DNA from 3 places in the Streptomyces sp. NPDC039424 genome. Region 3 is predicted to be linked to each of the others. Evidence: riboswitches for the same ligand, from Rfam matches in the RefSeq annotation. Region 3 holds a riboswitch; each other region holds the start of a gene.
The links. Region 3 has a riboswitch for cobalamin ahead of ACZ7L0_RS31260 (prenyltransferase/squalene oxidase repeat-containing protein). Riboswitches for the same ligand answer to the same signal wherever they lie in the genome.
Positions count from the first base shown of each region.

Region 1 (7,554 bases), on a different contig from region 3:
CGTACACCTCGGCGAGGTCGGCGTCCGAGCGCCAGTTGCGGGCGTCGATCAGCGGCAGCAGACCGGCGCCGTACGCCCCCGGCTTCGAGCCGAAGATACGGGCGGTCGCGCGCCGCCGGTCGCCGTGCTCGGCGGTGTCCTCGTCGGCGTGCGCCCGTACGTAGTTGGACTCGGCCGGTTCGTCCAGTTCGGCCACCGCCCGTACCGCGTCGTCGATCAGCCCGACGACGTGCGGGAACGCGTCCCGGAAGAAGCCGGAGATGCGGACCGTGACGTCGACGCGGGGACGGCCCAGCTCGGCGAGCGGCACGATCTCGAAGCCGGTCACCCGGCGCGAGGCGTCGTCCCAGACGGGACGGCAGCCCAGCAGGGCGAGGATCTCCGCGATGTCGTCGCCCTGGGTGCGCATGGCGGAGGTGCCCCAGACCGTCAGGCCGACGGACTTGGGGTACTCGCCGGTGTCCTGGAGGTACCGCTGGACGAGGGAGTCCGCCAGCGACTGACCGACCTCCCAGCTCAGCCTCGACGGAATGGCCTTGGGATCCACCGAGTAGAAGTTCCGGCCGGTCGGCAGCACGTTGACCAGCCCGCGCGTCGGCGAGCCGGACGGGCCCGCCGGGACGTAACCGCCGTCGAGGGCCCGCAGGATGTGGCCGATCTCGTCGGTGGTCTTCGCGAGCCGCGGCACGACCTCGGTGCAGGCGAACTCCAGCACGGCCACCGCGTCCGGGAGTTCGGTGCCCAGGACGTCACGGACGAGAGGCGCGGCGGCCGTCACGTCCCACGCCCGGGACTCCATGCCCTCCGCGACCTGGCGGCACAGCTGCTCCAGCAGGTCGATCGCGTCGGCCGCGGTCCGCGCCGGGCCCTCCACCAGCTCCGTCAGCTCCACCGGCAGCTTCACCGGCGCACCCGGTTCGGCCAGCAGCTCCTTCTCCACCAGCCCGAAGTGCGCGGCGAGCGAGGCCCGCAGGCCCGGCAGCGCGTTCGCCTTGCCGCCCCACACCTGCGAGGCGCGCAACACGGCGAGCACCAGGTTCACCCGCGGCTCGCCGACCGGGCCGCCGCCCAGGATGTGCAGACCGTCGCGGATCTGCACGTCCTTGATCTCGCACAGATAGCCGTCGATGTGCATGACGAACTCGTCGAAGTCGTCGTCGCCGGGCTGTTCGTCGACGTGCAGGTCGTGGTGGAGCTCGGCCGCCTTCACCAGCGTCCAGATCTGCGCGCGTACGGCCGGCGCCTTGGTCGGGTCCAGGTCGGAGACGAGCGCGTACTCGTCGAGCAGCTGCTCCAGCTTGGCCAGGTCGCCGTAGGTGTCGGCACGGGCCATCGGCGGCACGAGGTGGTCGACGACCGTGGCGTGCCCGCGCCGCTTGGCCTGGGTGCCCTCGCCGGGGTCGTTGACGATGAAGGGGTAGATCAGGGGGAGGTCGCCCAGGACGGCGTCCGGGGCGCAGCCCCCGCTCAGTCCGAGGCCCTTGCCCGGCAGCCACTCCATGGTGCCGTGCTTGCCCATGTGCACGATCGCGTCGGCGCCGAAACTGTTCTCCAGCCAGCGGTAGGCGGCCATGTAGTGGTGCGACGGGGGCATGTCGGGGTCGTGGTAGATCGCGATCGGGTTCTCCCCGAAGCCGCGCGGCGGCTGGATCATCACCACGACGTTCCCGAACCGGAGGGAGGCGAGCACGATGTCGTCGCCGTCCACGTACAGGCTGCCCGGCGGCTCGCCCCACGCCTCCAGCATGCCGTCCCGCAGCTCGGGGTCGAGCTTGTCGAACCACGCCCGGTAGTCGGCGAGAGGGACGCGCGCGGGCGCGGCGGCCAGCTGCTCCTCGGTGAGCCACTCCACGTCGTGGCCGCCGGCCGCGATGAGCCGGTGGATCAGCTCGTCGCCGTTGTCCGGGTACCCCTCGACCACGTACCCGGCGGCACGCAGCGCGTCCAGCACCCGCACCGCCGACGCGGGCGTGTCCAGGCCGACCGCGTTGCCGACCCGCGAGTGCTTGGTGGGATAGGCGGTGAAGACCAGCGCGAGCTTCTTCTCGGCGTTCGGCCGGTGCTTCAGACGCGCGTGCCGTACGGCGATCCCGGCGACCCGCGCGGCCCGCTCGGGGTCGGCGACGTACACGGGTACGTCGTCCGGCCCCTGCTCCTTGAACGAGAACGGCACGGTGATGAGGCGGCCGTCGAACTCCGGGATGGCGACCTGCATCGCCGCGTCCATGGGGGAGAGCGCGGCGTCGGACTCGTCCCACGCGCTCTTCGACGAGGTCAGGCACAGGCCCTGCAGCACGGGGACGTCGAGGTCGGCCAGCGCCCCGATGTCCCAGGCCTCCTCGTCACCGCCGGCCGAGGCCTGCGAGGCGTGCGTGCCGCCCGCGGCCAGCACGGTGGCGACGAGTGTGTCGGCCTGCCCGAGGATCTCGTACAGCCCGGCGTCGGCGCCGCGCAGCGAACCGCAGTACACGGGCAGGGCGTTGGCGCCGTGCGCCTCGATGGCGTCGCACAGGGTGTCCACGAAGGCGGTGTTGCCGCTGAGTTCGTGCGCCCGGTAGAAGAGCACGCCGACCGTCGGACGGCCCTCGGCACGGGCACGCTCCCCGTGCACACCGAACTCGGGCATCTTCTGCGGTTCGACGAACCCCTCACCGGTCAGCAGCACGGTGTCGGACAGGAACCGGGCCAGCTCGGTCAGGTTGGCCGGGCCGCCCTCGACGAGATACCGAAGGGCCTCCGCCACGACACCGGCGGGCACGGACGACTCGGCCATCAACTCCGCGTCGGGCACGGCCTCCCCGCCGAGCAGGACGGTGGGGATCCCGGACGCCTTCAGCGCGGCCAGCCCGTCCTCCCAGGCACGCTTGCCGCCGAGCAGTCGTACGACGGCGACGTCGGAGCCGTCGAGAAGTCCGGGAAGCTCCTCCGCGACGTCCACCCGGGTCGGGTTGCCGATCCGGTAGGAGGCGCCGGAGGCCCGCGCCGCCAGCAGATCGGTGTCGGCGGTGGACAACAACAACACTGTGCTCATGCGGGCGCTCCCGGTGGAATGAAGGGCAGTCCTTGCGGCGCGCCCGACTCGATGAGCCGCCGGAGCGCGTCCGTGTCCGCGTGCTGTTCGATCAGGTCGCCGAGCCGGTCGAGCTGCTCCTCGCGCAGCGCGGCGAACGACGTGTCGGGGGCGGGTACGAAGCGGCGGCCCGCGGCGGCCGCCACCTCGCGCAGGAAGGCACGCCGGAAGCCGTCCGACTCCAGCGAGCCGTGCCAGTGCGTGCCCCAGGTCTGGCCGACCCGGCAGCCGTCGAGGCTGTTTCCCTCGTCATCGCAGATGAACGTGTCACCCCCGTCGATCCGGGCGACCCCGTGATGGATCTCGTACCCCTCGACGCGTTCGCCGAGGGCTTCGCCGACGGGCCGGGTGAGGGTCTTCTCGTGGGCGAACCGCACGCGGACGGGAAGGAGTCCGAGTCCTGGCACCTGACCGGCGCGCGACTCGACCTCGTCCTCGATGTGCTCGCCGAGGATCTGGAAGCCGCCGCAGACGCCGAGGGTCGGCCGCCCCTCGGCGGCCCTTCTGACGAGCGCGTCCGCCAGCCCGCGCTTCCGCAGCCACTCCAGCGCCCGGACCGTGCCCCGGGTTCCCGGGATCACCACGAGGTCGGCGTCGGCCAGTTCCTCGGGCCGGTCCACGAACCGCACCACGACGCCCGGTTCGGCGGCCAGCGCGTCCACGTCGGTGAAGTTGGACATCAGCGGAATCGCGCAGACGGCGACCCGCAGGACGTCCTCGCCGACCGGCGGGGCGACGTTCGACTCGCGGACCGTCCCCCGCAGGGACACCCGCAGTCCGTCCTCCTCGTCGATGCCGAGCCCGTGCCGGAACGGCAGGACGCCGTACGTCCGCCGCCCGGTGAGCCCGTGCAGCATGTCGAGCCCCGGCTCCAGCAGCGAGACGTCCCCCCGGAACTTGTTGACGAGGAACCCGGCGACCAGTTCCTGGTCCTCCCGCGACAGCAGGGCGACGGTCCCGAAGAAGGAGGCGAAGACGCCCCCGCGGTCGATGTCGCCCACGACGAGCACGGGAAGCCGGGCGTTGCGCGCGATCCCCATGTTCACGATGTCGGTCCGCCGCAGATTGATCTCGGCGGGCGAACCGGCCCCCTCACAGATCACCGCGTCATACGTGCCCCGCAACTCGGCGAGACAGTCGAGCACGGTTCCCAGCAGCCGCTGCTGCCGCCCGCCGTGGTAGCCGCGCGCGCTCAGCTCGCCCACCGGCTTGCCCAGGAGCACCACCTGGCTGCTCTGCTCACCGCCGGGCTTGAGGAGGACGGGGTTCATCAGCGCGGTCGGCTCCACGCGGCACGCCTGCGCCTGCATGGCCTGCGCCCGCCCGATCTCCGCGCCCTCGCGCGTCACGAACGAGTTGAGCGACATGTTCTGCGCCTTGAAGGGCGCGACCTTGACTCCCTGCCGCACCAGCCAGCGGCAGATCCCGGCCGTCACGACGCTCTTGCCGGCGTCGGAGGTGGTGCCGGCGACGAGCAGCCCGCCGTTCATGACCTACGTCCCTTCGTGACGGTGCGCGCGGCGACGCAGACACCGAGCGCGAGCAGGCCGACACGCCGGGAGAGCCGTACGGCCCGCTCGATGTCGGGAGTGGCGACGGCGCGCCCCGCGCCGCCGTTGAGCACGGGCCGGTGCTCGACCCGCCCCGCGTACGACAGCGTCCCGCCCAGCCGCACTCCCAGTGCGCCCGCGAACGCGGCCTCCACGGGCCCGGCGTTGGGGCTCGGATGCTTGGCCGCGTCGGCCCGCCAGGCCCGTACGGCACCCCGGGGGTCGCCGCCGGCCACGGCGGCCAGCGCCGCGGTCAGCCGGGCTCCCGGCCAGCCCGCGAGGTCGTCGAGCCGGGCCGAGGCCCACCCGTAGCGCCGGTACCTGGGCGACTTGTGGCCGACCATGGCGTCGAGGGTGTTGGCGGCCCGGAACCCGAGCAGTCCGGGCACCCCGGCCACGGCCCCCCACACCAGGGCTCCCACCACCGCGTCGGAGGTGTTCTCGGCGACGGACTCGACGACGGCCCGGGCGATCCCGTCGGCGTCGAGCGCCTGCGGATCCCGTCCGCACAGGTGCGGCAGCCGCGCCCGGGCGGCCTCGACGTCCCCCGCCTCCAGCGCCCGCCCGATGCGCCGGGCCTCCCGCGCGAGGGAGGTCCCGCCCACGACGGCCCAGGTGGCGGCGGCGGTCAGGGCGACGGAGGCGGTACGGGAGGGACGTACGGCGGATGCGGCGAGCGCCCCCAGCGACACGGCGCCGCCCACGCAGACCGCGGTGTGCAGCGCGCCCCATCCCCGGTGGTCCCGCCACAGCACCCGCTCCACGGCGCCCGCGGCCCGCCCGAACACGGCGACCGGATGCCCGTGGCGGGGATCGCCGAGCAGGTGGTCGCCGAGGAGGCCGGTGGCGGCGCCGTACGCGAAGACGCGATCGGCACGCATCGGCTCAGCCGGCCGTGGGGTCGGGCAGCGATCCGGTGCGGTACCTCGAACGGCAGGCGAGCATGGCGATATGTCCTCACTCAGGGTGTCCGCGCCCTGGTTCGACGAGACCGGCGGTGAGAGTTCCTGGCTCCCGGGGCTTCCTACCCCGGTGACAGTGGCGGGACCGCGCCGGATTCGCACCGGCTTCCTCTCCTGCCGCCGTAGATGGCCCCGGCAGTCCACCACGGCCCCGGAAGGGCCGTCAACTCGCTGTTGACCTGCGACGGGACAGTGTGCTGAGGCCCACACCGAACGCCAAAAGGCTCCTCCCCGCAGAGCGGGGAGGAGCCTTGCGGGCCTCGGTCAGGCCTTGGCCATGATCAGGTAGATGCCGTACACCACCGCCGCGGCGCAGGCCGCGAAGCACAGGTACGCGCCGGTGACGGCGAGCGCGGCCGAGTCGCCTTGCGCGGCGGCGCGTTCGCGGCGGGACAGACCCGTGATGCCGAGGGTGAAGAGGGCCACCATGCCGACGGTGACCGCGAGGCTGACACCGAAGACGGAGCCGAGGGCCGCCCAGTCGATCTTCATATCGGAGCTGCTTTCTTGTTGACCGGGTCTCGGTGTCAGACGGCCGCGGCCGGCGGGGTCGCCGGGTCGGCGGTGGCGACGGGCGCCGCGGGGGACGGGATGGTGGCCGTCAGGTCCTCGGTCACGGTGCCCGTGGGGGGAGGGGTGACCACGGCGATCGCGGTGGTCACCACGCCGGGGGGTTCCTCGATCTCGTTGACGTTGCCCGCGTCGACGACCTCGCGGCGGGAGATCTTCCAGATCGCGGCGCTGGAGGCCACCAGGAAGACCGCCACCAGCGCGGTGCCCCAGTCACCGAGGTCCGTCACGCTCTCGGCGAGCGCGCCGACCAGGGCGGCGGCCGGAAGCGTGAGCCCCCAGGCGACGAACATGCGGGTCGCCGTGGACCAGCGGACCACGCCGCCCTTGCGGCCCAGACCGGCGCCCATCACGGAGCCGGAGACCGAGTGCGTGGTGGAGAGGGAGAAGCCCAGGTGGGAGGAGGCCAGGATGACCGTCGCGGCGCTGGTCTGGGCGGCGAAGCCCTGCTGCGGCTGGAGGTCGGTCAGGCCCTTGCCCATGGTGCGGATGATGCGCCAGCCGCCGAGGAAGGTGCCGGCCGCGATGGCCACGCCCGCGGAGAGGATGACCCAGGTGGGAGGGTTGGAGCCCGGGGCTATGGAGCCGCCGGCGATCAGGGCCAGGGTGATGATGCCCATGGTCTTCTGCGCGTCGTTCGTGCCGTGCGCGAGGGAGACCAGGCCGGCCGAGGCGATCTGGCCGGCGCGGTAGCCCTTGCGGGCGGCCTCGCCGTCGGCGTTCTTGCCGATCGCGTAGGAGAACCGGGTGGCGACCATCGCCGCCAGGCCCGCGACCACCGGGGCCGCGACGGCCGGGAGCAGCACCTTGGTGACGAGCGCGTCGCCGTGGACGGCGCCCGTGCCGGCCGAGGCGATGGTGGCGCCGATCAGGCCGCCCATGAGGGCGTGGGAGGAGCTGGAGGGCAGTCCCACCAGCCAGGTCAGCAGGTTCCAGAGGATCGCGCCGACCAGGGCGGCGAAGATGACCTCGGGACGGATGCCGGTCTCGTCGACGAGACCCTTGGAGATCGTGTTGGCGACCTCCACGGAGAGGAAGGCGCCTACAAGGTTCAGCGCGGCGGACATGGCCACCGCGACCTTGGGCTTGAGCGCACCGGTCGAGATGGTGGTGGCCATCGCGTTGGCGGTGTCGTGGAAACCGTTCGTGAAATCGAACGCGAGTGCGGTTACCACCACAATCGCGAGGATCAGCGAGAAGCTTTCCATTTACCCAGGCAATCGTTCGAGCGTCATTGGCTGGTTGAACGTAGGCAACCTGGGTGAACGGAAGGTGAACTGGGATGGGCATCATGGTGTCAGAAGGGGGGAATGGCCGTTCCGTTTCGGCTCGTCGCCGCGGAACGGCCCGGACGCCCCTTGGTCAGCTGCCCCGGGCGAACGACTTCAGCCTGGCGGGGGAG
Region 1 is NZ_JBVKAI010000003.1:602,534-610,087, forward strand. It holds gene cobN (cobaltochelatase subunit CobN) at 1-3,031, opposite strand, end outside; gene ACZ7L0_RS11010 (cobyric acid synthase) at 3,028-4,560, opposite strand; gene ACZ7L0_RS11015 (cobalamin biosynthesis protein) at 4,557-5,501, opposite strand; cobalamin riboswitch at 5,603-5,742, opposite strand; gene ACZ7L0_RS11020 (hypothetical protein) at 5,847-6,074, opposite strand; gene ACZ7L0_RS11025 (inorganic phosphate transporter) at 6,110-7,360, opposite strand; gene ACZ7L0_RS11030 (lysozyme) at 7,515-7,554, opposite strand, start outside.
Region 1: another riboswitch for cobalamin. It lies ahead of ACZ7L0_RS11015 (cobalamin biosynthesis protein); the one in region 3 lies ahead of ACZ7L0_RS31260 (prenyltransferase/squalene oxidase repeat-containing protein).

Region 2 (7,554 bases), on a different contig from region 3:
GGTCGCGTTCGGCGGCATCGCCGCGCTCGCCTACTGCTTCGCCCTCGGCAGGGTCGGCCGTTTCAGCCCGCGGGCCACGGCGCTGCTGCTGTCCGGAGCGGCACTGCTCGCCGTGTACGTCGTACCGTTCCTGAAGTACCCGGCCAACCCGCCGTCGGTCGGCGACCCCGACACCATCGGCAAGCGCACCACCCTGTACTTCCTGATGATGCTGCTCAGCGTGCTGCTCGCCGTCGGGTCCGTGATCCTCGGCAAGCGCCTCGCACCCAGGTGGGGCAACTGGTACGCCACCGTGGCCGCCGTCGCCTCCTTCGTCCTCGTGATCGGAATCGCGTTCGCGTTCCTGCCGGTCGTCAACGAGGTGCCCAAGGAGTTCCCGGCCATGCTGCTGTGGCGGTTCCGGCTCTCCGCCCTCGCCATCCAGCTCACCCTGTGGACCGGCTTCGGGCTGGTCTTCGGTGAACTGGCACAGCGTCTGCTGGCTCCGCGTCCCGCAGCGGTCGCGGCGCCCGCGCAGGCGACTCCCGTACCGCACTGAGAAGAACCGCACCGCAGTTGCGCGTGAGCAGGCGCAGAGGGGCCGCCGGAACCATCCCGGGGGCCCTTTCGCGTCGACGGCGACAGTGAGGGACCTGGGCGGAGGACCCGAGTGGCCAGACGACCACAACCGCGGCACATCACGCTCGGCGGCCGGGAGGCGGTGGCGCTGACCGTGGCGGAGTACGAGCGACTGATCGCCAGCAGACGGCAGATCGGCGGCCAGAGCGCCCGCGTACGAGTGCTGGCGCAGCGGGTGCGGCGGGGTGAGGAACTGCTGTGCGAGCTGGAGAAGTTGGTGGGCGGTCCGGCGGAGGGCTGTCCCGGCCCGCACCCGACGGCGTCGGAGGGCACGCACCCGGACACGGAATGCCTGCGCTGCGCGGTGGCGGCGCTCCTCGTCCGCCACCGCGGTGGAGCCGCCGGACGGGATCCGGGACAGGAACGTTCCTCCACCTCACCGCGCCGGCCGTGACCGACCTGCCGGTGACCGGATGATCGCCCCGTCAGTCCCCGGCGTCCGCCTGCCCCTCGCCGAGCGCCCGCCCCAGCCGCAGGTTCCAGCGCCCGGCTCGCCCGCTGAGCTCGGTCGCCGTCAACGGCGGGACGTCGAGCCGCCAGAAGGTCGCCTCGGGCGCGTCGAGGACCTTGATCACCACGGCCCGTACGATCTCCGGCTCCACGACGGCGACGGTTCTGCCGTGCGTCTCCTGCGACGCGTCCAGCCAGCGGGCGACGCGTGCGCACAGGGCACGTACCGACTCGCCGCCGTGGGGTGCGGCGTCCGGCCGCGCCAGCCAGCGGGCGAGAGCGTCCGGTTCGGCCGCGCCGACCTCGCCGAGCGTCCGGCCCCGCCAGCGGCCGACGTCCAGGCCGGCCAACTCCGGAGCCCGTGCGGCGTCGAGACCGAGGGCCTCGGCGGTCTGCAGGCAGCGCGGGCTGGGGGAGACCAGCACCTGATCTGCGGCGCGCAGCGCGGAGGCGGCGGACCGGGCACGGGCCGCGCCCCTCGCGTCGAGCGGACTGCCGTCGTCGAACCGCGCCTCCCGCAGGGACCGGTTCGCCGCCGGTGAGATCAAGGTGACACGGCTGGTCATGCCTTCGCTCCTGTCCTTCGCGCACGGCCCGTACGGACGTGTCTGGGTACGGCATCACGGCCGAGAGGGCCGGGCGTGCGGCCCTCTCGGCCGGGCAAGGGGCTTCTAGGAGCCGGAGAGCTCCGCACGGACCGTTCGGGCCGCGGCGACGAGATTCTCCAGGGACGCGCGGGTCTCGGGCCAGCCGCGGGTCTTCAGCCCGCAGTCGGGGTTGACCCACAGCCGTTCGGCGGGGACGGCCTCCAGCCCCGTGCGCAGCAGGGCCGCTGCCTCCTGCGGGCTCGGCACGCGCGGGGAGTGGATGTCGTACACACCCGGTCCCGCCTCGCGCGGGTAGCGGTGGGCGGCGAGCTCGCGGGCGACCTGCATATGGGAGCGGGCGGCCTCCAGGCTGATGACGTCGGCGTCGAGCTCGTCGATGGCCTGGACGATGTCGCCGAACTCGGCGTAGCACATGTGGGTGTGGATCTGGGTGTCCGGCCGTACGCCGCCGGTGGTGAGCCGGAACGCCTCGGTGGCCCACGCCAGGTACACCGCGCGGTCGGCGGCGCGCAGCGGCAGCGTCTCGCGCAGCGCGGGCTCGTCCACCTGGATCACCGAGGTCCCGGCCGCCTCCAGGTCGTCGACCTCTTCGCGCAGAGCGAGGGCGACCTGCCGGGCGGTGGCGCCGAGGGGCTGGTCGTCGCGGACGAAGGACCAGGCGAGCATGGTGACCGGGCCGGTGAGCATGCCCTTGACCGGGCGGGAGGTGAGGGACTGGGCGTACGTCGTCCAGCGCACGGTCATCGGCGCGGGACGGGAGATGTCCCCGGCCAGGATCGGCGGGCGGACGTAGCGGGTGCCGTAGGACTGCACCCAGCCGTGCCGTGTGGCGAGGTAGCCCGTCAGCTGTTCGGCGAAGTACTGGACCATGTCGTTGCGTTCGGCCTCACCGTGCACGAGGACGTCCAGGCCGGTCTTCTCCTGGAAGGAGATCACCTCCTGGATCTCGGCCCTGACGCGGTCCTCGTAGCCGGCCGTGTCGGTCCGGCCCGCGCGGAGATCGGCGCGGGCGGTGCGCAGCTCGCCGGTCTGGGGGAAGGAGCCGATGGTGGTGGTCGGCAGCAGCGGCAGCCCGAGGTGGGCCCGCTGAGCCGCGGCCCGTGCGGAGTACGGCTGGGAGCGGCGGGCGTCGGCCTCCGTGACGGCGGCGGCGCGGGCCCGTACAGCGGGATCACGAGTGACCGACGAACTCGCCCGGGAGGCCAGGTCGGCGCGGTTGGCGGCGAGTTCGGCGCTGATCGTGTCGGTGCCCTGGGCGAGCCCCTTGGCGAGGGTGACGATCTCGGCCGTCTTCTGGCGGGCGAAGGCGAGCCAGCGCAGGATCTGCGGGTCGATGTCCCGCTCCGGGGCGGAGTCGAGCGGCACGTGGAGCAGGGAGCAGGAGGCCGACACGTCGACCCGGCCGGCCAGCCCGAGCAGGGTGCCGAGGGTGCTCAGGGACTTCTCCAGGTCGTTCACCCAGATGTTGCGGCCGTTGACCACACCCGCGATCAGGCGCTTGCCGGGCAGACCGCCGACCGCGGCGAGATCGTCGAGGTTGGCGGCGGCGGCCTCGGTGAAGTCCAGGGCGAGACCGTCGACCGGCGCCTTGGCCAGCACCGGCAGGGCCTCGCCGAGCCGGTCGAAGTACGAGGCGACCAGCAGCTTCGGCCGGTCGGTGAGGGCGCCGAGGCCGCGGAGGGCGCGTGCGACGGCGTTCAGCTCGGCCGGCGTACGGTCCAGGACCAGGGCGGGCTCGTCCAGCTGAACCCACTCGGCGCCCGCCGCGTGCAGGTCGGCGAGGACCTCGGCGTACACCGGCAGCAGCCGGTCGAGAAGGGTGAGCGGGACGAAGTCCGCGGGCACGCCCGGGGCGGGCTTGGCGAGCAGCAGGTAGGTGACCGGCCCGACCAGTACCGGTCGGGCGGTCAGGCCCAGGGCGAGCGCCTCCCTCAGCTCCGCGACCTGCTTGGTGGAGTCGGCCGTGAAGACGGTGTCCGGGCCCAGCTCGGGCACCAGGTAGTGGTAGTTGGTGTCGAACCACTTGGTCATCTCCAGCGGCGCCACGTCCTGGGTGCCGCGCGCCATGGCGAAGTATCCGTCCAGGGCGTCCGCGTCGACGGCGGCTCGATGGCGTGCGGGCACGGCTCCGACCATGACGGTGGTGTCCAGGACATGGTCGTAGTACGAGAAGTCGCCGGTGGGCACCTCGTGGATGCCTGCCCCGGCCAGCTGCCGCCAGTTCGCGCGGCGCAGTCCGGCGGCCGTGGCCTGGAGGGCGTCGGCGGTGACACGCCCCTTCCAGTAGCCCTCGATCGCCTTCTTCAGCTCTCGGTTCTGTCCCTGGCGGGGGTAGCCGTACACGGTGGCCCGTGCTGCCGCGGCTGCGGTCCTGGTGGTCACGGAGATCTCCTTCGCGAGATGAATCCCTGAGATCCCGGGGACGGGACGAGAGCGCGAAGGGGCGACCTGGTGTGTACGCCGACCCGCCCTCGAGGTCACCGGGATGTCCGCGCACGAGTCGTTCGCACACGGGCAGTTGGCAGGTCTTCGGACTCGCGGGCACGTCTTTGCCGTACGAGGTCGTACAGCTTGTACGAGGTCGTTCGTACGAGACACCTACTGGCCGTCGCTTCCCAGGCCCCGTTCGTGGGGCCCAGTGCGTATGACGGCGGTCGTTCCCGCTCACCGCTGCGGGGCAGTCCCGGATTCCCACCGGGTTCCCTCTTGCGACGCATCCCGCCTGGCGGACGGGGCGAACCAGCTGCACCGGCCAGCCTACGGGGCGTACCGCGGTCAGCGTCAACTCCCTTTTGGCGGCGCGGAGTTCATGTAAGCAGCACTCTGGCCGCGGGAGGTCCCCTGGGCTATCGCCGGTAACACCCCTGCCGCCGCAGGGGCAACTCGCGTATCTCCCGCACCGCCGTGTCCTGAACGCCTCGGGCGACCCGGTCCCCGGCCTGTACGCGGCCGGCGAGGTCGCGGGCTTCGGCGGAGGCGGCGTCCACGGCTACCGCTCGCTGGAGGGCACCTTCCTCGGCGGCTGCCTCTTCTCCGGCCGCCGGGCGGGCCGGGCCTCGGCGACCGCGACCGCCACCTGACCCTGCGGACGCCGGTGGTGACGTGGTGTCGGTCCGGATGCGATGATGCCCGGCGACAAGGCGACGGCGGAACGAGGAAGCCGGTGTGAATCCGGCGCGGTCCCGCCACTGTGATCGGCGAGCGGATCCCGCACAGGTCACCGCCCGGACACGGGCGGGAAGACCGGGACGAGCGACGACCCGAGAGCCAGGAGACTCACGCGGTCGCCTCCTCGACGACCACCGGGGCGGATCTCCCCGGAGAGGAGGGCGGTTCGGCATGTCCGCGAGGCCGACTGACGAGACGACCGCGGCGGAGGCACCGGCCGACCCGGTGCCGTGCCGGGTCGTCGTGTGCCGGGACTGCTGCTGCGGCACCCCCAAAGTGCCCGGCGTCGATCACGCGGCGCAAACCGCACGTCTCGCCGAGGTGGTGCCCGTACGCGTCTCCACCTGCCTCGACGTATGCGACCAGGCCAACGTGATCGTCGTCCAGCCCTCCCCGGCCGCCCGCGCCGCCGGCGCCCGCCCCGTCTGGCTCGGCCTGGTCAACGACCCCGAGGCGACGGAGGACATCGCCACCTGGATACGAGCGGGCGGCCCCGGCATCGCTCCCCAGCCCGCGATCCTCGACCTGTACACCTTCACCCCACCCCGGCGTCGCGCGGCGCCCCGGCCGAAGCCATAACCCCGCGTGGGCCTGCCCCTCATGTCTCAGGGCGTCGGCGCTGTCGCCGCCATGGCTCGGGCCGGGCCGGGCCGGGGCCGCGAGCGGAAGGTACGGCGGTAGGTGTCCGGCGGCACACCCACCGTCCGATTGAAGTGCCGGCGCAGCGTCGTGGCGGTGCCCATGCCGGTCGCCGCCGCGATGGTGTCGACGGTGTCGTCGGTGGTCTCCAGCAACTCCTGTGCGTGACGGATCCGTTGGGTGAGCAGCCACTGCAGCGGGGTGGTACCTGTCACCGCCCTGAAATGACGGCCCAGGTGGCGCGAGCTCATCCCCGCCTGGCGGGCCAGGTCCTCCACGGTGAGCGGATGGTCCAGCCGTTGGATCACCCAGGGGAAGAGTCCGGCGAGCGGGTAGTTGTCCGGGGCGGGGACCGGGGTGTTCACGAACTGGGCCTGGCCGCCGTCCCGGTGCGGCGGCACGACCAGGCGGCGGGCCAGCGTGTTGGCGATCGACGAGCCGTGGTCGACGCGGACGAGGTGCAGGCACAGATCCATGGCGGCGGCCTTGCCTGCGGAGGTGAGCACGCTGTCGTTGTCCACGTAGAGGACGTCCGGATCCACCGTCACCCGGGGATGACGCTCGGCCAGCTCCCGGGTGTGCGCCCAGTGCGTGGTCGCCCGCTTGCCGTCCAGCAGCCCGGCGGCCGCCAGCACGAAGGCACCCGTGCAGAGGGAGGCCACGCGTGCGCCCGCCTCGTGGGCCGCGCGCACCGCGTCGATCAGCTCGGCCGGCGGGTCCTGGCCGACGTCGGCCCAGCCCGGGACGATCACGGTGTCGGCGTGCGGGAGGCGGTCGAGTCCGTGATCGGGCTCCAACCGGAAACGGCCGACCCGCACGGCCGCCGGTCCGCAGACCGAGAGGCGGTACCAGGGGTCCGCCACCCCGGTCATATCGGCTCCGAACACCTCGCACGCCAGGGCCAGCTCGAACTGCAGCATGCCGTCGGTGACGGCCAGCGCGACAGTGGTCATGTCCGGAATTGTATGAGCCATGGCGTTCCGGACACTCCTGGTCAGGTGCCGATCCTCGCCAGGATGTCCGTGACAGACCGCAGCGCATCATTCGAGTACGGGGAGAACCATGCAATCGGGCCAGACAGTGGCGGTGTTCGGCGCATACGGGCACACCGGGCGGTTCGTGGTGACGGAACTGAGGGAACGTGGGTTCCTCCCGGTACTCTCCGGCCGAGACGCCGACAAGCTGAAGGCGCTGGCGTACGAAACCGGCCTGCACGCCCGCCCGGCATCCGTCGACGACCCGGCCTCCCTCGACCGCGCTCTGGCCGGCACCGCGGCCGTCATCAACTGCGCCGGCCCCTTCGCCACGACGGCCGCCCCCGTGATCGAGGCGGCCCTGCGAGCCGGGATCCCCTATCTGGACGTGGCGGCCGAGATCGAGGCCAACGTCGACACCTTCGCGCACTTCGCCGACCGGGCACGGGACGCGCAAGCGGTGATCGTCCCGGCGATGGCCTTCTTCGGCGGCCTGGGCGACCTGCTGGCCACCGCGACGATGGGCGACTGGACAGCGGCCGACGAGGCCCACATCGCCTACGGACTGAGCAACTGGCACCCCACACCCGGGACCCGCACGGCGGGCGCGGTCTCCCGCCACCGCCGAGGCGGCCGACGCATCCGCTACACCAACGGCCGGCTGGAGCACCGCCACGACACCCCACCCACCCTGAACTGGCCCTTCCCCGCCCCGATGGGCCCCCGCCCCGTCATCGGTGAGTTCACCATGGCCGACGTCGTAACCATCCCCAGCCACCTCTCCATCCCCGAAGTGACCACCTACATGACGGTCGAGGCGGCCCGGGACATCGCGTCCCCCGACACACCGACACCGTCCCCGATCGACGACCGCGGCCGCTCCGCTCAAACCTTCCTCGTCGACGTCCTCATCCGCTCAGGCCACACCGAACGCCGCGCCACAGCCCGCGGCCAGGACATCTACGCCATCACCGCCCCCCTCGTAGTCGAAGCGACCAACCGCATCCTCACGGCCCGGCCCCACACCTCCGGCGTCCTGTCGGCAGGAGCACTCTTCGACGCCCCCGACTTCCTCCGCGCACTGTCCCCGCACATCA
Region 2 is NZ_JBVKAI010000002.1:1,921-9,474, reverse strand. It holds gene ACZ7L0_RS04815 (CbtA family protein) at 1-538, shown strand, start outside; gene ACZ7L0_RS04810 (hypothetical protein) at 650-1,012, shown strand; gene ACZ7L0_RS04805 (histidine phosphatase family protein) at 1,044-1,634, opposite strand; gene metE (5-methyltetrahydropteroyltriglutamate--homocysteine S-methyltransferase) at 1,740-4,058, opposite strand; cobalamin riboswitch at 4,180-4,435, opposite strand; partial or broken gene ACZ7L0_RS04795 (FAD-binding protein) at 4,580-4,756, shown strand; cobalamin riboswitch at 4,785-4,974, shown strand; gene ACZ7L0_RS04790 ((2Fe-2S) ferredoxin domain-containing protein) at 5,016-5,423, shown strand; gene ACZ7L0_RS04785 (helix-turn-helix domain-containing protein) at 5,450-6,436, opposite strand; gene ACZ7L0_RS04780 (saccharopine dehydrogenase family protein) at 6,546-7,554, shown strand, end outside.
Region 2: another riboswitch for cobalamin. It lies ahead of ACZ7L0_RS04790 ((2Fe-2S) ferredoxin domain-containing protein); the one in region 3 lies ahead of ACZ7L0_RS31260 (prenyltransferase/squalene oxidase repeat-containing protein).

Region 3 (7,554 bases):
TCTGGGTGGCGGCGTTGGTCTTCCAGTCGGAACCGGCCGAGGCCATCTTCGAGCCGGGCAGGGCCTGGACCAGGCCGTAGGCGCCGGAGGAGGAGTTGGTGGCGCTGACGTTCCAGCCGCTCTCGCGCTTCACGATGTTGTCGAAGGCGTTGTACTGCGCGGCGTCCGGGATCATCCGGTGCGCGATCGTCTGGGCCTGGGCGACGGTGTTGCCGGTCGCCGCGTGAGCCGGGGCCGAAGCGGCCACCATGCCGGCGGTGGCGGCGGCCACGGCGGCGGAGGTGAGGATCTTCTTCGGGGAAGCGATGCGGCGGATGACGGAGACGGACACAGAAAACCTCTTCGGTCGGGGGCAGGACGGCCGCCTTGTATGCCTGCACCGCGTGGTGGGCGGTGGGGCCTACGTCGGCGCCGCGGCCCCTGAGGGCTCGTGGCGCTTGGCGACGTGCTCCACAGAAGCAGGCCGGAAACGTGTCCGCAATGACCCCTTTTACTAGTTGTGGCCGGATCGGGGGGAATAGCCCTTCGTGTGAACTGGCTCTCAAAGCGCAGGTCGGAGGGGGTGCGCTGGCGGACATATCGGACAAGGCGCACTACGAGGTCGTATCGTAGGTGACGTGCGTCATGTGGGGTGCTTCACCGAGTGGGCGCGTCGAATGTGACCGCGGTCTCGAACGCGGCCCGCCGGGTGGCCCGGCGCAGCGCCCGCAGGAGCGTCGGGCCGAGCGTCAGGGTCAGGACCACCGTGCACAGGGCCCGGCCGAGGTCCCAGCCGAGCGAGGTGGCCAGGCAGTACGCGAGGAAGCGGGCCAGGTTCGCGGGGACGGCGGCGTGCGGGTCGAAGGCGATGTTCGAGGCCAGGGCGCCCATGAAGGGCCAGCCCGCGAGATTCATGACCGTGCCGTAGGCGAACGCGGCCAGACAGCCGTAGACCGCGAGGAGGGCGAGCTCGCCCCGGCCGCGCAGCCGGTCCGGGCCCGGCAGCAGGCCCGCGCCCATCGTGAACCAGCCCATCGCCAGCATCTGGAACGGCATCCAGGGCCCCACCCCGCCCGTGAGCAGGGCGGACGCGAACATGGTGACCGAGCCGAGGACGAAGCCGAAGCCCGGGCCGAGGACCCGGCCGCTGAGCACCATCAGGAAGAACATCGGCTCGATCCCGGCGGTGCCCGCCCCGATCGGGCGCAGCGCCGCCCCGGTGGCCGCCAGCACGCCCAGCATCGCGACGGCCTTCGGACCGAGCCCCGACTCGGAGATCGCCGCCGCGACGACCGCGATCAGCAGCACCAGCAGCCCCGCGAACAGCCACGGCGCGTCCTGGGCGTGCGCGGCGATCCGCGAGCTCGGTGGCGCGAGGAAGGGCCAGCCGAAGGCGACCACGCCGACGGCGCCGACCAGGGCGAGGGCGGTGACGGAGCGGGGGCCCAGGCGGACGGGGCGCGGGGAGCCGGTCATGACAGGGCCTGCCGTATCTGGGCCACCGTGAGCCACCGCTGCGGGGCGAGGATCTTGGTCACCTGGGGCGCGAAGGACGGGGAGGAGACCACGATGTCGGCCGTCGGGCCGTCGGCGATCACCTCGCCGTCGGCGAGCAGCACCACCCGGTGGGCGAGCTCGGCGGCCAGCTCCACGTCGTGCGTGGCCAGCACGATCGCGTGCCCCTCGGCGGCGAGCCCGCGCAGTACGGCGACGAGGCGGGCCTTCGCCGCGTAGTCCAGGCCGCGCGTCGGCTCGTCCAGCAGGAGCAGGGGAGGCCGGGCGGTCAGGACGACCGCCAGGGCGAGCGCCAGCCGCTGGCCCTCGGACAGGTCACGGGGGTGCGTGTGGTCCGTGATGCCCGGCAGCAGCTCGGAGACCAGCGCACGGCACGTACCCGGCTCCGCCCCCGCGTCCCGGTCGGCGGCCGTGCACTCGGCGGCCACGGTGTCGGCGTACAGCAGGTCGCGCGGCTCCTGCGGGACGAGACCGACCCGGCGCACCAGGTCGCGGGGCCGGGTGCGGTGCGGGACGGCCCCGCCGACGCGCACCGATCCGGCGGACGGTGCGACGAGTCCCACCAGCGCGGAGAGGAGCGTCGACTTCCCGGCGCCGTTGCGGCCCATCAGGGCGACCGTCTCGCCGGGGGCGAGGGTGAGGTCGACGTGCCGGAGGGCCTGGACACGGGCCCGGCGGACGGCGAGGGAGTCGGCCTCGGCGACCCGGGCGGGGGCCGGGGCGGGGGCGGCGCGCTTGAAGAGCCGACGGCGGGGAGCCTCGGAGCTCACCGGCGGCGGACTCTCGGGGGCCGCGAGGCCGGCGAGCCGGTCCCGGAGGTCCCCCGCCCGGCGGCGCGCGTCCCGCACCGTCAGCGGCAGCGGGGACCAGTCCGCCAGGCGGCCCAGGTCCACCACCGGCGGGTACACCGGGGACACCGCCATCACCTCGGCCGGGGTGCCCAGCACCGGGGCGGCGCCGGGGGCGGGCAGCAGGACGATCCGGTCGGCGTACTGGACGACGCGTTCCAGGCGGTGCTCGGCCATCAGGACCGTCGTACCGAGGTCGTGGACCAGGCGCTGGAGGACCGCGAGGACCTCCTCGGCGGCGGCCGGGTCGAGCGCCGACGTCGGCTCGTCCAGGACGAGGACCCTGGGGTGCGGGGTGAGGACCGAGCCGATCGCCACCCGCTGCCGCTGGCCGCCGGAGAGCGTGGCGATGGGCCTCTCGCGCAGGTCGGCCAGACCGAGCAGGTCGAGGGTCTCCTCGACGCGGCGCCGCATCACCTCCGGGGCGAGGCCCAACGACTCCATCCCGTAGGCGAGTTCGTCCTCCACCGTGTCCGTCACGAAGTGCGCCAGCGGATCCTGGCCCACCGTGCCCACCACGTCGGCCAGTTCGCGCGGCTTGTGGGTACGGGTGTCCCGCCCGGCGACGGTGACCCGGCCGCGCAGGGTGCCGCCGGTGAAGTGCGGCACCAGCCCGCTCACCGCGCCCAGCACCGTGGACTTGCCCACGCCCGACGGTCCGACGAGCAGGACGAGTTCACCCTCCGGCACCTCGAAGTCCACACCCCGCACGGTTGGTTCGGCCGCTCCCTCGTACGTCACGGAGACATCCTCGAAGCGGATCACGACGGCTCCTTGGGTACGACGAAGGCGGGCAACAGGGCGAGGAGTACGGCCGCCGCCGGCCAGAGCGGAAGCGTGGGCGCGATCAGCGGGACCACGCCGGGGTGCAGGGCGGCGGGGTCCTGTGCCGAGGCCAGGGCCAGCAGCGCGGCGACGGCCGCGCCGGACGCCGCGACCAGCCAGGCGCGCGTGTCCCAGGCGTCCGGGCGGTACCGGGTGCGCAGTGTGCGGCGCCCGCCCAGGCGCAGCCCCGCCAGCGCGGCGGCCACCCCGGTGAGCAGCACCGGCAGGCCGTATGTGCCGCCCTCGGCGGTGAGCAGCCCGTACGTTCCCGCGCACACCCCGAGCAGCCCGCCGAGGGTGAGGACGGCGGTGGTACGGCGGACCCGGGCCGGTACGTCGGCGCTGCGGCCGTACCCGCGCGCGTCCATCGCGGCGGCGAGGGCGACCGACCGCTCCAACGCGCCCTCCAGCACTGGCAGTCCGACCTGCAGCAGACCCCTGACACCCCGGTCCGGTCGGCCGCGCAGGCGGCGGGCGGCGCGCAGCCGCTGCACGTCGGCGACCAGGTTCGGCGCGAAGGTGAGGGCGACCACCACGGCCACGCCCGTCTCGTACAGCGCGCCGGGCAGGCACTTCAGCAGCCGGGCCGGGTTGGCCAGGGCGTTCGCCGCGCCCACGCAGATGAGCAGGGTGGCCAGCTTCAGACCGTCGTACAGCGCGAAGACCAGCGCCTCCGCCGTCACCCTGCCGCCCAGGCGGATGCCCTGCGCCCAGTGCGGGAGCGGGACTTCGGGGAGGGTGACGATCACGTGCGTGCCGGGGACGGGGGAGCCGAGCGCCACCGCGAAGACCAGGCGGACGAGGAGGACGGCCAGGGCGAGTCGGGCGAAGGCGGTGTAGGAGCGGGACCAGGGGGCGGCCGTGCGGTGGGTGGCGACCACGTAGCCCGCCGTCGCTATGAGGAGGGCGAGCAGGAGGGGGTTGGTGGTGCGGGTGGCCGCGGTGCCGAGGCCCATGGACCACAGCCACCAGGCGCCGGGGTGGACACCCGCGGCGCGCGGCGCCCTACGCATCCCGGCGCCGCCGTGCCTGCCACAGCGCGGCTCCGCCCAGCAGCACGACGGCACCCGCGCCTGCCAGCAGGCCCACCGACGGACCGTGCTCCGGGTCGTCCTTCGCCTGGGCCGGCGCCTGGTCCGGCGCCGGGCGGGACCTCCCCTCCGCCACCTGCTCCCCGCACCCCTTCTCCGGATACCCCGCGATCGCACACAGCAGTGCGTCGGCGTCGTACCGCAGCGGCCCCGCCACCGAGGCCAGCGCGTCGGCGGCGGTCCCGTCGGAGGAGATGACCGCACAGGCCGTCCGGCGGGCGGGCGGGGTCTCGCCCGACGGCGCGTCCGCGGACGTACCGAAGTCGAGCACGAGCGCCACCCGCTTCCGGCCCGCCCGCGCGGGCGAATCGGCGCAGATCGAGTCGAAGTCCGCCGTACCGCGCGGGCGCGTCGCGTCGGCGGAGTCCGCACTCACCGCGAAGCGGAAGCCCTGGACGTCGCCGTCGGAGGGCCGGGCGGTCGAGGGGCCCTGCGTGGCGTAGGTCCAGTGGCCGCCGGTGCGCTCCCAGAAGGACCAGTACCGGTAGCCGGTGGCCCGCGCCTGACCCGCGAGCCCCACGCAGAGGAGGGCCGCCAGGAGCAGCGCCCCGGCACGGCGGACGGCGGTCACGGCTGCCGCGTCCTCTTGCGTCCGCTGAGCAGGAAGCCGATCCCGATCCCGCCGACGAGGCCGGTGCCGATGATCCACCAGATGCTCACCCCGGAGCCGTCCTCGTCCTTCTCGTCCTGCGCGGCCTTCGCCTTGGCCGTCTGCGGCGCCGGTCCCGTCGCGCCCAGGGCCCGCACCAGGTCCGTACCGCCGAAGTCGCGCGGGTCGGCGCCCATCGCGTGCGCGGCGAAGATCAGCTCGGCGTAGGCGGCGGGCCCGCTCTGCTTCGCCCACGGCACGCCGTTCTTCTCCAGCCAGGCGTACGGCTTCTTCGCCTGCTTCGTCCAGCCCCGCGCGGCGAGGGCGACGACCGCGTCGGCGGTGTTGCCGTAGTCCGGCTGGTCCTTGGCACCCGCGAGGGCGGACTTGAGGTAGCCGGTGTCGTGCGTCGCGTCCGACAGGTACGCGGCGCCGTTGCGGGAGATGTCCTGCGGGGTGAGCTGCTTGCCGGAGTCGGCGCAGACGTAGCCCTCCTCCGGCGCCTTCCCGGCCTTCGTCACGAAGCCCTTGCCGAGCGCGCCCAGCACCCCGGCGGCCGTCGCGTCCGCGTTGCCCACCAGCCTGCCCTTCTTGTCCGGCTGGTAGGCGAGGGCGCCCCCGTCGTCCCCCTCGCAGGAGATGGACCACTTGGCCAGCAGTTCGGCCGGGGTCCTGCCCTCGGTGCGCAGCCGCAAGGGATCCTCGCCGGCCACCGCGAGCGCGCCGATGACCAGGGAGGTGGAGTTCGTGTCGCTGGGCGAGCCCGGCGTGTAACTCCAGCCGCCGTCCTTGTTCTGCATCATCTTCAGCCAGGTCACCGCCTTGCGGACCTCGCCGTCGTGCTCGCCGAGCGCCTTCAGCGCCTGCACGGCGACGGCCGTGCTGTTGGTGTCGGTCTGGGCGTTGGTCGCCGCACAGGTCTTGGCGGGGTCCGGCCGGTAGGCGGCGAACCCGCCGTCCGCGCACTGCTGCCCCACCAGCCAGTCGACGGCCTTCGCGGCCGGCCGGACGCCCACGGTGCGCTGGGCGAGCAGCGCGAGGGACTGCCGCCACACACCGTCGTACTTCGGGTCCGAGCTGCCGTACAGCCCCGACGGAAGTGCCGTCGACGGGGAGGGGGACGGGGACGCGGCGGTGGCGGGCGCTGCGGCGGCCATCACACCGATGGCGGCCAGAGCCGCTGCGCTGCGGCGGACGTTCATGGTCGGCGACTGCCTCTCCCTGAAGCGGAGCGCGGGCAGCACGGGACACCCCGGGCGGCTCGGCTCCGTAGACCTCGACGGTGCCGTGCGCGGCGGGCCGCCGACGCACGTGAGCCGGTCAACGTCCCGTACAGGGCAGTCCGGCTCACCGCCCAGGGCGGTTCACGGTTGCGGGCCAGCGCCGGAATTGCACCGGCTTCCCCCCGTACGGGTGTGATGACGACGCGGTCACTCTACCCGCCCGTAACCCTGAGACTGAGGGACGGCTGTGAGCCGAGGATCACAGCATCGGCCCCTAAGGTCGCGGCATGACACCGACGGGGAGACCGCTCGGCCCGGGGCGGTCGGCCGAGGTGTACGAGATCGACGCCTCCGCCGAGGGCGCGGTGAGCGGTGATGATGTACGCGCGCGAGCACGGCTACCCGGTGCCCCTCGCTGAGCCCGGCGGAGGCGGGCGCGGAACTCGCCCGCCCGCTGCGGCGTCTGCACGTCCTGCCCGCCCGGGACCCCGCCCACCCCTGCGCCCGCGTCCGGCCAACGCCGAGAACGGCCCGCCCGGCCGATGTGGCGTTCCAGGCCCCGCCCGGACCGGCGTGCGCAGAGGTAACGCCCCGGATGCTGCTCCCCCATAGGCAGCACCCGGGGCGGGACAAGGCGCACCCTCCGGCTTCGCTGAGCGGCCTCGGAGTGTGACCTTGCGTCATGATCCTGTCGTGTTCAGGCCTCAACTGTCAACGATTGCTGCCTAATTCCGCAGCTGATGTTGTCATGCCTTCTCGACCGGCGGGCGACCCGGTAGCCTCGCGTCAGCTCAGCCACGGAACCGACGACACGCCCAGGGGGGACTTCGGTGAGTGACGCCTACGCCCCGCTTGCCGGCGTGCTGGAGCGCCTCGGCGAGCTCACCGGGCGGCCGGGGGGCCGGCTGCCGGAGGTCCTGGACGTGGCCGACCTGTCGTACCGGACGGGGATACCCGCCGACGTGGTCGCCCGACTGCTCGCGGGCGGCGCCGCACCCGAGATCGGGCTGGACGAACGGGTCCGGCAGCGGCTCGACTTCATCCGCGAGACCCGGCGCCGGCCCGACGGCAAGCGCTACTCGCTGGACGAGCTGGCCAGGATCGCGGGAACGAGCCGGCAGTGGCTGAGCGTGTGGCGCAAGAGCGGTATGCCGAGCCTCGAACACGCCGACCGGCTGCGCCGGTTCTTCGGGCTGCCCGCCGGATACTTCACCGCGGACGAGCCCGAGGCACTGTACGAGGCCCTGCAACCGGTGCTCCAGAGCCTGGAGGCGGAGGCCGATCCGCTGCTGGTGCTGCGGGAGAGCGGGCTGGTGCGGCTGGCGATGCGCGCCCCGCGGATGAACGCCCGTCAGCTGGCCACGCTCGTCGACCTGGCTGAGATGATCATCAAGACCGAGGACGCTGACGCGGGCGCGGGCGGCCCGAAGGTTCGCGGGTGAGCCGCGTGCCGCACACCGCACACGAAGGACGATTAATGAGCC
Region 3 is NZ_JBVKAI010000015.1:143,351-150,904, forward strand. It holds gene ACZ7L0_RS31235 (aggregation-promoting factor C-terminal-like domain-containing protein) at 1-331, opposite strand, end outside; gene ACZ7L0_RS31240 (ECF transporter S component) at 637-1,455, opposite strand; gene ACZ7L0_RS31245 (ABC transporter ATP-binding protein) at 1,452-3,107, opposite strand; gene ACZ7L0_RS31250 (CbiQ family ECF transporter T component) at 3,104-4,180, opposite strand; gene ACZ7L0_RS31255 (SCO2322 family protein) at 4,173-4,829, opposite strand; gene ACZ7L0_RS31260 (prenyltransferase/squalene oxidase repeat-containing protein) at 4,826-6,049, opposite strand; cobalamin riboswitch at 6,189-6,312, opposite strand; gene ACZ7L0_RS31265 (XRE family transcriptional regulator) at 6,901-7,512, shown strand; gene ACZ7L0_RS31270 (hypothetical protein) at 7,548-7,554, shown strand, end outside.